DNA from 3 places in the Vallitalea longa genome. Region 3 is predicted to be linked to each of the others. Evidence: predicted binding sites of a transcription regulator. Region 3 holds the regulator's gene; each other region holds the start of a gene.
What was found. Region 3 encodes NrdR, which represses ribonucleotide reductase genes. Its sites were predicted from a motif close to CACAANATNTTGTG; they were not measured.
Positions count from the first base shown of each region.

Region 1: the regulator NrdR is predicted to act here: its motif matches at 3,225-3,238, upstream of nrdJ (ribonucleoside-triphosphate reductase, adenosylcobalamin-dependent).
Region 2: the regulator NrdR is predicted to act here: its motif matches at 2,940-2,953, upstream of QMG30_RS17250 (ribonucleoside triphosphate reductase).

Region 1 is NZ_BRLB01000004.1:139,076-144,416, forward strand. It holds gene QMG30_RS10035 (HAD family hydrolase) at 1-530, shown strand, start outside; gene nrdJ (ribonucleoside-triphosphate reductase, adenosylcobalamin-dependent) at 641-2,998, opposite strand; gene QMG30_RS10045 (hypothetical protein) at 3,385-3,528, shown strand; gene abc-f (ribosomal protection-like ABC-F family protein) at 3,642-5,341, shown strand, end outside.
Region 2 is NZ_BRLB01000012.1:148,739-154,079, forward strand. It holds gene QMG30_RS17240 (tetratricopeptide repeat protein) at 195-1,454, shown strand; gene hflX (GTPase HflX) at 1,496-2,776, shown strand; gene QMG30_RS17250 (ribonucleoside triphosphate reductase) at 3,056-5,341, shown strand, end outside.
Region 3 is NZ_BRLB01000002.1:330,902-336,242, forward strand. It holds gene QMG30_RS07785 (hypothetical protein) at 1-135, opposite strand, end outside; gene QMG30_RS07790 (YifB family Mg chelatase-like AAA ATPase) at 262-1,332, opposite strand; gene QMG30_RS07795 (helix-turn-helix domain-containing protein) at 1,775-2,152, shown strand; gene QMG30_RS07800 (DUF6241 domain-containing protein) at 2,174-2,578, opposite strand; gene nrdR (transcriptional regulator NrdR) at 2,855-3,310, opposite strand; gene QMG30_RS07810 (YlmC/YmxH family sporulation protein) at 3,475-3,738, opposite strand; gene sigG (RNA polymerase sporulation sigma factor SigG) at 3,792-4,568, opposite strand; gene sigE (RNA polymerase sporulation sigma factor SigE) at 4,667-5,341, opposite strand, start outside.

The DNA.
Region 1 (5,341 bases), on a different contig from region 3:
CTAATATGGAAATATTTATGAACAAATTCGAAGAATTAGTTGGTGAAGATATAAATGAATACAAAAATAGATTTGATGATTTTTATGACAATGGTTTTCAAGAAATAGGAAAAGCGGTTGATAAAAATACTTATTCTGAAAAATTAATTGATATACTTAAAAAAAAGGGTTATACAGTTGTCTTGGCTACTAATCCTTTGTTCCCTATAAAAGCTATCAATCATAGAATTAAATGGGCTGGACTAAAAGAATCTGATTTCAATTATATTACATCTTATGAGAACAGTCATTATTGTAAACCTTGTATAAAATATTATAAAGAAATTTTGGAATACATTAATAAAAAGCCTGAAGAATGTATCATGGTAGGAAATGATGTAAAAGAGGATTTGGTTGCTGGTGAATTAGGCATGAAAACATTTCTATTGGAAGATTATTTAATAAATAGGGAAGAACTAGAAATTGATTGTACTTATAGAGGTAAGTATGAAGATTTATATAAATACGTAGATAGTTTACCTTCAATATGAATATGAAAGGTCTATATAGTAAATGAGAAATCTCCAACATAGTGATAAGCTTAATATACTAGGTTGGAGATTTATATAATGATGGGGTTATAGGTATTTAGAATACATAATTATCTAATGGGGCATACGCCATTTTCGCAACCTGAATCACCAATGTCATAATCTAATTCATCTTTTTCATATTTACTGATAAGACTTGGTAGAAATGGTCTTAATTTATCATTCCTTTTTTTATATTCTTCCTCATTGATAGATTCATAAGGAAGAAGCTTATAAAAGCTATCATCAAGTGAAAGAAAAGACAGAGCTACAATATCGTCCCAATTCTTCCATACCCATTCTTCAACTTCTTTCCACTCGTGTTCTCTAACATGTACCGTAATAGAACAATTGTGGTCAACATAATTTTCCATGAACAATTTATAATTTTCAAGTTGTTTAATTGCTGTGACATCATATTTAGTTATACCTTTTGGTGCTTTTACAGGAAATTCAATTACTTTCGTATTACCAGTTTCCATATCTTGACCGACTTCTGGATAAATAGGATAGTCAAGTTCTTCACATACTTTCAACAAAGGATCATCGCTATTAATTCTGACTCTTCTTATATAATAAGGGGAATGAGAATAATGTACTCCACTAGAGACCGTTGGCAATTGGCTAAGAGTTCCTTCTGGTTTAATGGTAGTCACTAATAAAGGCTCATTTTCACCAATCTCATCAGCATATTCTTTAGCAGATGTTTTAGCGGTAGCTCTTAGTTTCCTTAACAGTTCTCCTTGATCTTTTTTAGATATTCCTGAAGCATTAACCATGTCCTGCCATCCAGTCAATGAACAGCCTAAAAGTTTATCTCTTTTATGGACATAATTCCATCTAGGAATTTCTAATTCCGTACATGTCATTCTATAACCTGCTCTGGCTGAAAGCTTCTGTGCCTCATACAATCCATTATAATCTATAGTTTTATCTTTCTTAATGAAAGAGAATACGTTAACGGTAGTTAAGTTACATAGACCTTTTGAATCTAATAAAATTTCTCCGCATGGATTGACACCATTCATGTTAGGTCTTCTTTTCCTACCAGCTATTTCATTTACCCATCCAGGTTCTCCGGAGTAGCGCATTTGCTCTAATTGCCAATGTAGCTGTTGCCTTGAAGGTTTACTTCTATAATAAATTGAGTTGTTACTCATTTGTCTATGGATGATATCATTATCTACTATCCATTGACCATCTATCTGTTTGTATAGATTATTTTTAGCTTCGATAGCTTCTTGGTCATCGGAATCCACAAGTACAATTTCAGCGGTCCTTCGGACTCCACCTACAACTACATTTTCACCAATTATATTTGCAATATCAAGGCAGTCAATTGGATGTAAGTGAGTATAACTTTTTCTACTTAATACACCTCGTTTACTTATGATGTTAGTAATCTTAATAAACATATTTTTGAGACTTGTATAACCACTTGCTGTACCACCAAAAGTTTCAAGCTTTTCACCTTTCGGTCTTACATGATTATAATTAATGATTATGGTATTTATATTTCTATACTCATTACTGTATAGTATTTTAAGATAAAAATCTAATGCTTGAACCCAACCTTCTTTACTATCACCTATAAGGATTCGTACTTTGTTGTTATGACTGAATTCTAGGCTTGTATTATCTTCTCTAAGATTTTTAGGGGTAGGGGTATAATCTTCATGGATAATATCAAACACGGTTCTTATTTTGGGGAGCTTTTTGATATCATCCTTTAATATCCTAATGCCTACGCCTGAGCCTATCATTAGAAGATAAAATAATTCTTTGAAAGAATCAAAATCATCGATGACAGTAAAAGCACAGTTATAATTAGACATAGGATAGTTTCTGGTAACATCTGTATTACCAACCCAAAATGTTCTACCTGATAAGAATTGCTTCAAGTTAAAAATGTTGTCATATAATTTTTCAGCTTCAGCTTTGGTAGTAGGTACCAAACTACAGTTATATTCCACAGCGCGTCTTACTGTTTCCCACCAATATTCTCGCCTTTTTTCTTCAGGTAACCATCTAGAATAAGTTCTATAATAAACAAAATTCCCTAATTGTTTCATAGGGTTAGGTCGATGTTTGTAACTACTGATGAATTCATCACTAAGAACCCTACCATCCGTTCTCTTTGTTCTTGTATCTCTTGTCTTGTCTCTTTCATACCTGTATAATATGTATCTTTTTGCAGCATTTTTTCTAGGGGATTCCATAAGATATTCTTCTACTAAGTCTTGAATTATTTCAACAGATACTGGATTGGAATAAGTCTGTAATTTCTTTTCAACCTTTTTGGCTACAGAATCAGCTAGTGCGTTATCAATATTTGCTTTTGTCTCTGCCATACATAATGTAATAGCAGTTATTATTTTATTTATGTTAAAATTGGTAATTGAACCGTTTCTTTTTAGAACTTTTATCATTTATTGACTTCCTTTCTTCTCCTTTTTATTATTCCTATTACATAATGTATCTAATCAAGATAGTGTCTATTTTATATAATAAGATGGTTTACTATCTATTCTACTTTAACTTTTCTATAAGGTGTAACCTCTTTGTTCTTGTGATATCACTGATATTACAATATTTGGCAATATTAGTGGCAAAACGATTGAAATACATTATGTAGTGGTTTTAAAATACTTGACACACAATATATTGTATCAATAATAATTATTCATGTCAATTAGAAATGAGAATGTGGCGTAATCTTTTTTTCTTGAATTTGACTAATGGCTAATATTATGATAATATTTATTATAAGTAGGTTATAAGCAATTTACCTAAAATAAAGTAAAGGTGCGTTAAAATGAATGAATCAGCTAATTTATGGATGATATTTAAAAGAAATATGACTGCTAATTTTGACTATAACACTATAGGTGCGTCTATTTTTAAATATGATAAAAATAATAAATTAGTTGTAGGATATTTATATAATGCATATTCGTAATGCTATTCAATAAGTAATATGTGTAATTATAAGTAATATTAAAATTTCTAATCCTAGACTAATTGTCTAGGATTTTTTGCGTTTAAATATATTTTTAGAAAGGTATGATTAAAATGATAGAATTGGGAATCAGTAATTTATCTAAGAGTTTTGGAGCGAACAAGATATTTGAAAATGTTAGTTTCGATGTTAAGACTGGAGAAACAGTAGGACTGATTGGAAGAAATGGAACAGGGAAAACAACCATAATGAAAATATTAATGGACAAAGAGGATTATGAAGGAGAAGTATTCTACCGAAAAGGTACCACTCTGGGATATCTCGATCAGATTCCTGTATTTGAACAAGATTATAACGTTAGGGAAGTGCTTTACTTAGCATTTGAAGATATTTATAAGATAAAAAAGAAAATGAAAGATATTGAAGATTGCCTTGCAGGAGAAGGGAACGATGTTGATAAACTTATGAAAGAATATGGATATCTACAAGAGCAGTTTGAACTTCTCGGTGGTTATGATATTGATGAAAAAATGAGCAAAGTCACAATAGGTCTGCAAATATCAGAGTCTATGCAACAGATGAAATTCTCTAATCTGAGTGGTGGAGAAAAATCTAAAATAATGCTTGGAAAGATTTTATTAGAGAGACCAGAAATATTACTACTTGATGAACCATCTAATCACTTGGATCTAAAATCCATTGAGTGGCTAGAAGAATATCTAAAAGATTATTCGGGTTCAGTATTAATTATATCTCATGATAGGTATTTTTTAGATAGGGTAGTCAATAAAATAGTTGAATTAGATTATGATGGTGCAGAAATATACTATGGAAATTATACTTATTATCTCATGGAAAAAGAAAGACGTTTTATTGAAGCTTATAACAGATATAAAGAAAATGAGAGAAAAATAAATAGGATGGAGGAACAGATTAAGAGATTTCGTATATGGGGTAAGATGCGTGATAGTGAAAAGATGTACAAAAGAGCTAAAGAGCTTGAAAAGAGATTAGCAAAAACGGAAAAACTAGATAAACCTGTTCTTGAAAAGACAAAAATCAAATTATCTTCTAAGGTGATGGATAGAACTGGAAAAGAGGTTCTAATATTGAAAGAGGTTGAAAAAAGTTTTGATGATAGAAAACTTTTTTATAATCTTAATCTTGTACTATTTCTTAGGGATAGTTTAGCTATACTTGGAGATAATGGTACTGGTAAATCAACCTTAATAAAAATCATTATGGAAGAATTAAATAGTGATAAAGGAAGTATAAAATATGGTTCTAATATTAAGATTGGATATTTACCGCAAGAAGTTAAATTTGATGATGAGGATACTTCTATATTGGAAACTTTTCAATATAAATATAACATAACTATTGGCGAAGCAAGAACAGAACTTGCTAAAGTGCTATTTATTAAAGATGATGTGTTCAAAAAAATCAATATGTTATCTGGTGGAGAAAAAAGTAGATTACGATTATGCATGCTTATGTATGAAAAAGTCAATTTCATGATACTTGATGAGCCTACCAATCATTTAGATATAGATTCAAGAGAAATATTAGAAGAAACACTACTAGATTTTCAGGGTACTATTTTATTTGTATCTCATGACAGGTATTTCATCAATAAAATCGCCACTAAAATAGGTGAAATAAATAATAAACATCTAAAGTTTTATAATGGTGATTATGAATATTATAAGAACGAATTACAAAAACAATTAGAAATATCTAATATTAGGAACAATCAAAATGTTAAAGATAAGACTAAAAACAAAAATTATAATAAAAGGGATAGAAATGATAA
Region 2 (5,341 bases), on a different contig from region 3:
AATGATTAATATTTTGTAATTATTATGGTATAATATGAATGATATAATTTTTTTAACAAGTAAGTGATAAGGATTATAATGCTTATATTCTATGTCCAAATAGATATCAAGTATTATAATCCATTAATTTTACAACTCGACTTTTACTATAATCCAATGAAATTATAGTAAATTGCATGGATTGGAGTAGACGAATGAAAAGGTTATTTATGATAGTAATGATAATAACTATAACAGTTGTATTTTCTGGATGTAGTTCTAATAAAGATGCTATTAAGATAAATCAGGAGGGATACAAATATTATTCACAGGGGGAGTATAAACAAGCTCTTGAAAAATATAATGAAGCTATAGAGAAATACCCTGATTTTTCCACATCATATGCTAATAGAGCCATACTCTATTTTGAATTGGGAGATCATGAAGAATCTTTAGCAGATATAGATAAAGCGATAAGTATTAATGATAAGGATGCTGTAGCATATAGTAATAGAGGATATATTAATCTTGCTCTTGGAGAAACAACAAAGGCAATAGAAGATTTGGATAAAGCAATAGAACTAAAAAAATATTTTGATGATGAAGAATCACTAGCATTGACATATACAACTAGAGGTACGGCATATGGATTGATTGGAGATTATGAAGAAGGAATAGAGTCTTTAGATAAAGCATTGAAAATAAATAAAAATGATAAAACAATATATAATGCAAAAGGAATATTATACAAAGATTGGGGTAAATATGAAGAGGCCCTAGAAAGTTATGATGAAGCTCTATCAATAGATTCATCCTATGCTTATGCATATGCTAATAGAGCATTTGTCTTCTTCATTAAGGAAGAATATGATAAAGCATTAGCTGATGTAAATACAGCTATAGATATTAATCCTTTGATACCACAGGCATATAATACACAAGCACTTATTTATAGTAAAAAAGGTGATAGCGATACTGCTATACAGATATATGATTTTCTTTTGAGTAAGTGGAATAATTATGCAGATGCATATATTGGAAGAGGTAATGAATATTTCAACAAAAAAGAATATGGTCAAGCTCTAATTAATTATTCTGTAGCAGCTGATTATGGAAATAAAGATGCACTAGCCCAAAAAGGGTATCTTCATGAATACTTAGACCAAAATGAAGAAGCTGTAGAAGCTTTTAAAGAATATTTGGAGTCAAAACCTAATAATTATACTATCATCATAGAGATAGGTGATTTATATCAAAAATTAGAAGAATATGATAAATCTATAGAATATTATGATCAAGCAATAAAGATAAAACCTGATATATATCAAAGCTATTTCAAGAAAGGTTTGTCTTTAGAATACTTAGAAAAATATGAGGAGGCGCTTGAAATGTTCAATAAAGTTCTAGAAATTGATGAAAAGCAGGTAGATGCAAAAAATGAAATTGAATTAATTGATAAGAAACTAAAAAGGTAGATCAACAACCTATCCCTTAGTTTCTATAGGAGGAATTAGTAATGCCAGAGAAGCACTTTGAAATTGAAAAGGAATATGTGGATAGAGTAATTCTAGTTGGTGTAGCTACCAGGGAAAATGAATCTTATATAATTGAATCACTTGATGAACTTCAAGAGTTAGCTACAACTGCTGGAGCGATAACTCTAGAAAAAGTTATACAAAACAGAGAAAGTGTTCATCCAGGAACTTACTTGGGAAAAGGAAAAATAGATGAAATAAAAAGCCTAATCCATGAATTGGATGCCAGCGGAATAATAAGTGACGACGAATTATCCCCTGCTCAATTAAAGAATCTAGAAGATGCTTTAGAAGTAAAGATAATGGATAGAACCATGTTAATTCTAGATATTTTTGCTAAAAGAGCTCAGACGAGAGAGGGTATAATTCAAGTTGAATTAGCACAGCTTCAATACAGATTGTCAAGATTAGCTGGTATAGGAACGACTTTATCAAGACTTGGTGGTGGTATAGGTACAAGAGGACCAGGGGAAAAAAAATTAGAAACTGATAGACGGCATATAAGAAATAGTATAACCCAGCTAAAAAAAGAATTGCAAGATGTCAAGAATCACAGAGATCTAATTAGAGAAAGAAGAAAGAAACAAGGAAAAGTCAAGATAGCGATTGTTGGGTATACTAATGCAGGAAAATCAACATTATTGAATAAAGTAACAGATGCAGAGGTTTTATCAGAAGATAAATTATTTGCTACACTTGATCCTACAACTAGGCAATTAGTATTGCCTAACAAAACAGAAGTTTTATTAACAGATACTGTAGGTTTCATTAGAAAGTTACCGCATCATCTTATAAAAGCGTTTCATTCTACATTAGAAGAGGCTGTTGTAGCAGATATTTTAATTCATGTTGTCGATAGTTCTAATCCTCAGGCCGAAAGTCATATAAAAGTTGTTTATGAAACCTTAGAAGAGTTAGGTGCTACTGGTAAAACTGTAATAACGATTTTCAATAAAATAGATAAGCCAGAAAGTAATAAATATCTTCAAGATAATAATGCATATAAAACACTAAGGGTTTCTGTAAAAGAAGGAATCGGATTAGATGAACTATTAGATGTAATAGAAAAAAGAATTCAGCAAGACAAGAAATTCATAAAAGGAATAATTCCATATGATAATGGAAATCTATTAAATCAGATACGTACTACAGGACAAATAATTAATGAAGAATATAAAAATGAAGGTACTTATATAGAAGCTTATGTGGATTCAAAAACTTATGGGGAAATAAACAAAAATGAGACTAAATTACTAATATAAATTTAATTGCTAAAAAATCAACCACCAAATATTGTGACAAGATATAATTCGATTTACAATATTGGTGGTTTTAATTGGCAAAAAGGACTTATTTCTATCAATGAGTATTGTAAAATATAGCAGAAAACTACATATATCATAGTATTTATAGCCTATTCGCATATACTACATATAGTGTTTTTTGAATTAAGTAGATACATTATGTAGTGTTTTTCGTGTTGACTACTATGGGCATATATGGTATATTATTATTAATTCGCAAGAGAGAGGAGACTAGCAATGTTTGACGTTGTTAAAAGAGATGGTAAAATAAGTAAATTTGATTTCATCAAGATTAAGGAAGCTATTACAAAAGCATTTAAGGCTACCGATAAGAATTATACAGAAGAAATACTTGATATTTTAGTGCTAAGAGTTACATCTGATTTCCAAAATAAAATTAAAGATTCAAAAATCACAGTTGAGGATGTACAAGATAGTGTGGAGAAAGTTCTAGAACAAACAGGTTATACAGATGTAGCAAAAGCTTATATATTATATAGAAAACAAAGAGAAAAAATAAGAAATATGAAATCCACAATACTTGACTATAAAGAAATAGTCAATAGTTATGTTAAGGAAGAAGACTGGAGGGTAAAAGAAAACTCGACAGTAACATATTCTGTAGGTGGACTTATATTACATAACTCAGGCGCAATAACAGCTAATTACTGGTTATCTGAAATATATGATGAAGAAATTGCAAAATCTCACAGAAGTGGAGATATACATATTCATGACTTATCTATGTTAACAGGATATTGTGCAGGGTGGTCATTAAAACAATTAATTCAAGATGGTCTTGGTGGTGTTCCAGGAAAAATTACATCTTCTCCAGCAAGTCATTTATCTACTCTTTGCAATCAAATGGTTAATTTCCTAGGAATAATGCAAAATGAGTGGGCAGGTGCACAGGCATTCTCTTCTTTCGATACATATTTAGCTCCTTTCGTTAAAGTTGATAGTCTTACATATAAAGAAACAAAACAATGTATTCAATCATTTGTTTTTGGTGTAAATACTCCAAGTAGATGGGGAACTCAATCTCCATTCTCTAATATTACACTTGATTGGATAGTACCTAATGACCTTGGAGGTTTACCTGCTATAGTTTCAGGTGAAGAACAAGAATTTACATATGGTGAGTGTCAAAAAGAAATGGATATGATTAACAAGGCATTTATTGAGATTATGATAGAAGGAGATGCCAATGGAAGAGGTTTCCAATATCCTATTCCAACATATTCCATAACAAAAGATTTTAATTGGGATGAAACAGAAAACAATAAATTGTTATTTGAAATGACTGCAAAATATGGAACTCCATATTTCAGTAATTATGTAAATAGTGATATGGAACCAAGCGATATAAGAAGTATGTGTTGCAGATTAAGACTTGATCTAAGAGAACTTAGAAAGAAACAAGGTGGATATTTCGGTTCTGGAGAAAGCACTGGTTCAGTTGGTGTTGTTACTATTAATATGCCAAGAATAGCTTATCTATCTAATAATGAAGAAGAATTCTATCAGAGATTGGATAAGATGATGGATATATCAGCACGCTCACTTAAGATTAAAAGGCAAGTAATAACTAAGTTATTGGTTGAAGGACTATATCCATATACTAAGAAGTATCTTGGTAACTTTGAGAGCCATTTTTCAACTATAGGTTTAGTTGGAATGAATGAAGCTACTCTCAATGCTAAATGGATTAATGGAGATATAACTAAAGAAGATGCTAGAAAGTTTGCTCTTAACGTACTAGATCATATGAGAAATAGACTTTCAGATTATCAAGAACAATATGGTGATTTATATAATTTAGAAGCTACACCAGCAGAATCAACAAGTTATAGATTAGCGAAACATGATATAATGAAATATGGTGATATAATAACATCAGGAAAAGAAGGAGAAACTCCTTATTATACCAACAGTACCCATTTACCTGTTAACTATACAGCAGATGTGTTTGATGCTCTTGATATGCAGGATGAATTCCAGAACAAATATACATCAGGAACTGTATTCCATGCATTCTTAGGAGAAAAACTACCTGATTGGAAGGCAGCAGCTCAATTAGTTAAGACAATTGCTGAGAATTATACTTTGCCTTATTACACAATTTCACCTACATATTCTGTGTGTAAATCACATGGATATATCGCAGGAGAAAAATACACATGTCCAGAGTGTGGAGCAACAACAGAAGTTTATAGTAGAATCACTGGATATTATAGACCGGTACAACATTGGAATGATGGTAAAGCACAGGAATTTAAAGATAGAAAAGAATATAAGCCTGAGGAGTCAATGCTAAAAGTAGTTCATACTGATTCAAAGACCCATGAAGAGGTTGCAGTAACATGTGATACAGATAATGATGCAGAGAAATTATTGTTCACTACAAAAACATGTCCTAATTGTCATATTGCAAAGCAATATTTAGAGAATAAAAGTGTTAAGATAATTGATGCTGAAGAACATGCAGAACTTGCAATGAAATATAAAATAAGAACAGCACCA
Region 3 (5,341 bases):
TACTTCATACTTCTTACCTTTTTCGACATTATTAAGAATACCATTATTAGAATAATTATTATATATATAACCATATAAAATAATTAAAAATGATAAAAACAGAACTACGAATAGTATTTTCTTTTTCTTTTTCATTGATCTCACCTTGATTATGTAAAAATTACCAACTTTATGTAGCTGGATTTTTTGTATTATTATTAGTTAGCACAATGATTGAATCATTGATTCTATCAACTTTAACTGATGGATATATTACCATCCTCACGCACATGGATTAAGTGAGGCGACCAACATAAAATTGGCAGGATATGTAATTGTTGCATTAACCCTAGAAATAGTAACTTCACCATCTTCTAAGGGTTGTCTCATTACTTCCAAAACATTTTTATTGAATTCAGGCATTTCATCCAAAAATAGTACTCCATTATGAGCTAAACTTATTTCTCCTGGTCTTGGAATTCTACCCCCTCCTGTTAACGCTGAATTGGATACAGTATGATGCGGAGCCCTAAAAGGACGCTTTGTAACCAAAGCTTGGTCTTTTTTCAATAATCCTGCTACACTATATATTTTGGTAATCTCTATACTTTCTTCAAAAGTAAGATCTGGCAAAATGGTAGGTAATCTTTTCGCCATCATAGTTTTACCTGAACCAGGAGGACCTATCATAAGTACATTATGTGCTCCTGCAGCAGCTATTTCTAATGCCCTCCTGACATTTTGTTGTCCCTTAATATCACTAAAGTCAGCAGTATCTTCTTTATTCACATACGATTCCTTAAAAAGGTTTTCAATATCAATCTTTTTTGGTTCTATTGCTAACTTGTTATTTAATAAATTTACAACTTCAGTTAGGTTTTCTATTCCAATTACATCTATACCATCAACAACTGCACCTTCATCAACATTATCTGCTGGAATGATACATCGTTTAAATCCATTTTTATAAGCACAATAGACTATTGGCAATATGCCATTTACCCTATGGACTTCTCCATTTAAAGATAATTCCCCAATAATAAGGGTTTTATCCAACAAATCGCTTTCAATCAACTCCATACATGCTAAGATTCCAACAGCAATTGGTAAATCAAATGCAGGTCCTTCTTTTCTAATATCAGCAGGTGCTAAATTAACCGTTATTCTTTTGCAAGGAAATGTGTAACCTGAATTATTGATAGATGTCCTTACTCTTTCAATTGACTCTTTTACTGCGGAATCAGGTAAGCCTACCAAATCAAGTTTTGGGAATCCACTTGATATATCTACCTCCACTCCAACCATATATCCATCTATACCCATTAAAGCTGCACTATAAACTCTACTAAACATGTTGTCCCCCTTACCATATGTAAATTTGGTTATTCAATAAAATGAAATATTAAACAAATTAATAATGTATTATGTTTAATTCATCAAAGCATTAACCATATTAGTAATTTTTGTTATTTAAATAATCCATACCATTATATCATAAAATAATTATATTATTAATAAAAATATAAAGTTTTAATCAGAATTATAGTAATAAATATAGACATTTTCAACAAAACCTTTGATTAAATAATTAAATTTACATCTTTTTCATATAGTCCCTTCAATAAAACATGATTAATATTTGCTGTTTTGGCAATAATATAATTTAAATTATAACATCATTAAATATATTGTCAACATAATTGCTTTTTTAGCAAAGACAATTGTTATTATTATTTTTATTGATATAATACATATAAATGTTTATTATTAATTTATATCGATAAGGAGTTTATTAATGATTCGATTAAAAGAATTAAGAAAAAGTAATAAAATATCTTTAGAAGCCCTAAGTGAAATTTTACATGTTAATAAATCTACTCTATCTCGTATTGAAAATGGTAGCAGAGAGCCAAAACTAAGTTTTATAGAGGATTGTGCTAAATATTTCAATTGTACAACTGATTATTTACTTAATCTTACAGATGTTTCTTGTAATGATAAAAAGGTAAACAAAAATAATTGTCTTGAAAATATTTTTAAAGAAATGGAAAATATTCTATCATGTAAAAACAATGTAAAATTCAATGGTAATATTATGGATAATGAATCCAAAGAATTAGTTTTGTTAGCTATAAAACATGCTAAGGATATAGCTGAATACACCTCAAAATAAATTTAGTTACATTGAATATTCTTATCTTAATTCATAAGCTTTACCAACATTACCTCCTAATTTTCCCCATAAATAATTGTGCTCATCTACTGCATTAGAAAAATCTTCATTTTTCCAATTATATAATATTGTGAGAAGTATTTTTTTATCAGGATAATCAGATGCTAGTACCTCTATAATTAAAAAATCAACTCTTTCTTCCGTAATTTCTAGCTCTCCCCATATTTCATCTGCAATAATTTTGGTGTTAGCCATCATATGCATTTCTTCCCATACTTTCTCTTGACTTCTTACATATACTCTTGAAAGCTCTGTCTTTTTTATAAGTTCTTGATATTTATTATCATCTATCTTCTCGATTTTATTAGTACAGCTTGTGATTATGACAATAATAATTATTAATATAAACATCCCAATCTTTTTCAAGTCCATCACCTCTAGCTAGTAAAATGTTTATACTGTCATTAATTAGTATAACTTCCTTATTACACTAGTTTTTCCAAACTTAATTAGGATTATTATATTATGCTCATAATCATCAATGTTATATTATTCCATAGAAAAAAAGATGCTATGCCTCGTTTTGCAAAGCGTATTTATCCGTTAGGAAAGTTTCCTTAGCGCATATAAAAATGCTCCTATTTCATATGCAAAAAAGTAGGACTTTCCTTTGAGGCAAAAAAAGGTTTCCACTAGGGAAACCTATTTATCATTTAATATTTTTTTGAGTTCATCCATAAAAGTATTGATATCTTTGAATTCACGATAAATTGATGCAAATCTGACATAAGCTACTTCATCAATGGATTTAAGTCTCTCCATAACTTTTTCTCCGATATCTTTACTCTTTATTTCTTTTTTCATAGAATTATATAAACTGTTTTCTATTTCATCTACTAACCCTTCAATTTGACTCATTGATACAGAACGTTTATGACAAGACCTAACAACTCCATTCATCAATTTATTTCTATTATATGGTTCTCTTGTCTTATCTTTTTTAATAATGACTAAAGGTATCGTTTCAATCTTTTCATAAGTAGTAAATCTTTTTCCGCACGCTTCACATTGTCTTCTTCTTCGTATTAAATTGTTTTCGTCAGATGGTCTTGAGTCAACTACTTTAGTATTATCCTCATTACAAAAAGGACATCTCATAAGTTATTCTCCCTACTTTCCGCTTATAGCCACTATTTTAGTCATATTATAAGTTATAAGTAGGAAAAGGTCAACCTATGAAGTGAATTATTTACTTAAAGCAACTCAACTTTCTCACCTTTAAATTAACTTGGCTGTATAGAATATTCAAATGAGAAATTGGATTAGTAATCTGACTCAACTAAAGATTTTTCTACATTGATTTCTACAAGTATTATATCTTCTCCAATTTTTTTGATACTATCCCATGGTATCTGATATTCCTTACCTCTTCCAAACATTCCAAATAATTTAGCTGGTCCGGGAACAATTAATTTAGTAAGCTTACCATCTTGTAAATCAACCTCAATATCACTTATAAATCCCAATCTTATTCCATCGTTAGAATTTATAACTTCCTTTTGCTTCATATCATATATCCTAACCAATATACTCCCCCCTAAAAGCTGTCATTACTTAGATTTTCAATTAATCGTGATAATCAATTCAAATATCTTTTCATGTGTCTAATAGCTGATTTTTCTAATCTAGATACCTGTGCTTGAGAAATACTTATTTCACTAGCAACTTCCATCTGTGTCTTACCTTCAAAAAATCTAAGCTTTAGTATATTAAATTCTCTTTTAGGAAGTTTTTTCATAGCTTCTCCAAGAGCTATTGATCTAACCCATCTCTCTTCCTTATTTTTTTTATCACTTACTTGATCCATAATATATAAAGAATCGCCCCCATCATTATAGACAGGTTCAAATAAAGATACAGGATCTTGAATTGCATCAAGAGCAAAAACGACATCTTCTTTTCTCATATCTAGTTCCTTGGAAATTTCAGTAATAGTTGGTTCCTTGTTATTTTCTCTTAGTAGTCTTTCTTTTGCTTGTAAAGCTTTATAAGCTGTATCCCTAAGGGATCTGCTTACTCTAATACTGTTATTATCTCTTAGATATCTTCTTATCTCCCCAATTATCATTGGTACGGCATATGTTGAAAATTTAACATTTTGAGTAATATCAAAATTATCTATCGCCTTTATAAGTCCTACACAACCTACTTGAAACAAGTCATCTACCATTTCACCTGAATTACTAAATCTTTGAATCACACTTAACACTAATCTTAGATTGCCGTGTATATATTCGTCACGTGCAGCAAGATCCCCATCAAGTATTTTTTTGAATAATACCTCTTTCTCTTTGTTTTTTAAAATGGGTAACTTTGATGTATTAACACCACATATTTCAACTTTATTCAATGCCATACTCTACCTCCAGTAATCATTTTGTCATAAACAAGAACGACTTCATGTTTTTCTTTATATTAAAATGATTACCAGTGGCAATATATTTATACCTTTTTTTATTGCATTCTAATAATTTCCTTTTGCAACCTTTTTATAATTTTTTTTTCTAGTCTTGATATGTACGATTGTGATATACCTAACATATCAGCAACCTCTTTCTGAGTCTTCTCTTCTCCATCAGCTTTTAACCCGAATCTTAGCTCCACTATGACCCTTTCTCTATTTGATAATTTGCTTAGAGCTTTTTTCAGTAGTTCTTTATCAACTTCTTCTTCAATATTCCTATAAATAACATCTTCCTCAGTACCTAATATATCTGATAAAAGCAATTCATTGCCATCCCAATCGACGTTAAGTGGTTCATCAATAGATATCTCTAACTTAGTCTTATTATTTCTTCTTAAATACATCAAAATTTCATTTTCTATGCACCTAGAAGCATAAGTCGCCAACTTTATCTTTTTATCAGGTTTAAAAGTATTGATTGATTTTATTAATCCAATGGTTCCAATGGATATTAAATCTTCCACACCAATACCAGTATTTTCAAATTTCTTGGCTATATATACTACAAGCCTTAAATTATGCTCAATAAGTATTGATTTAACCTTAAAATCGTTTTCACTTCCAAGCATAGCAATAATTCTTGATTCTTCTTCATTTCCCAGTGGAGCAGGTAATATTTCACTGCCACCTATATAATGAATCTCTCCATTATCCCACAAAAATAA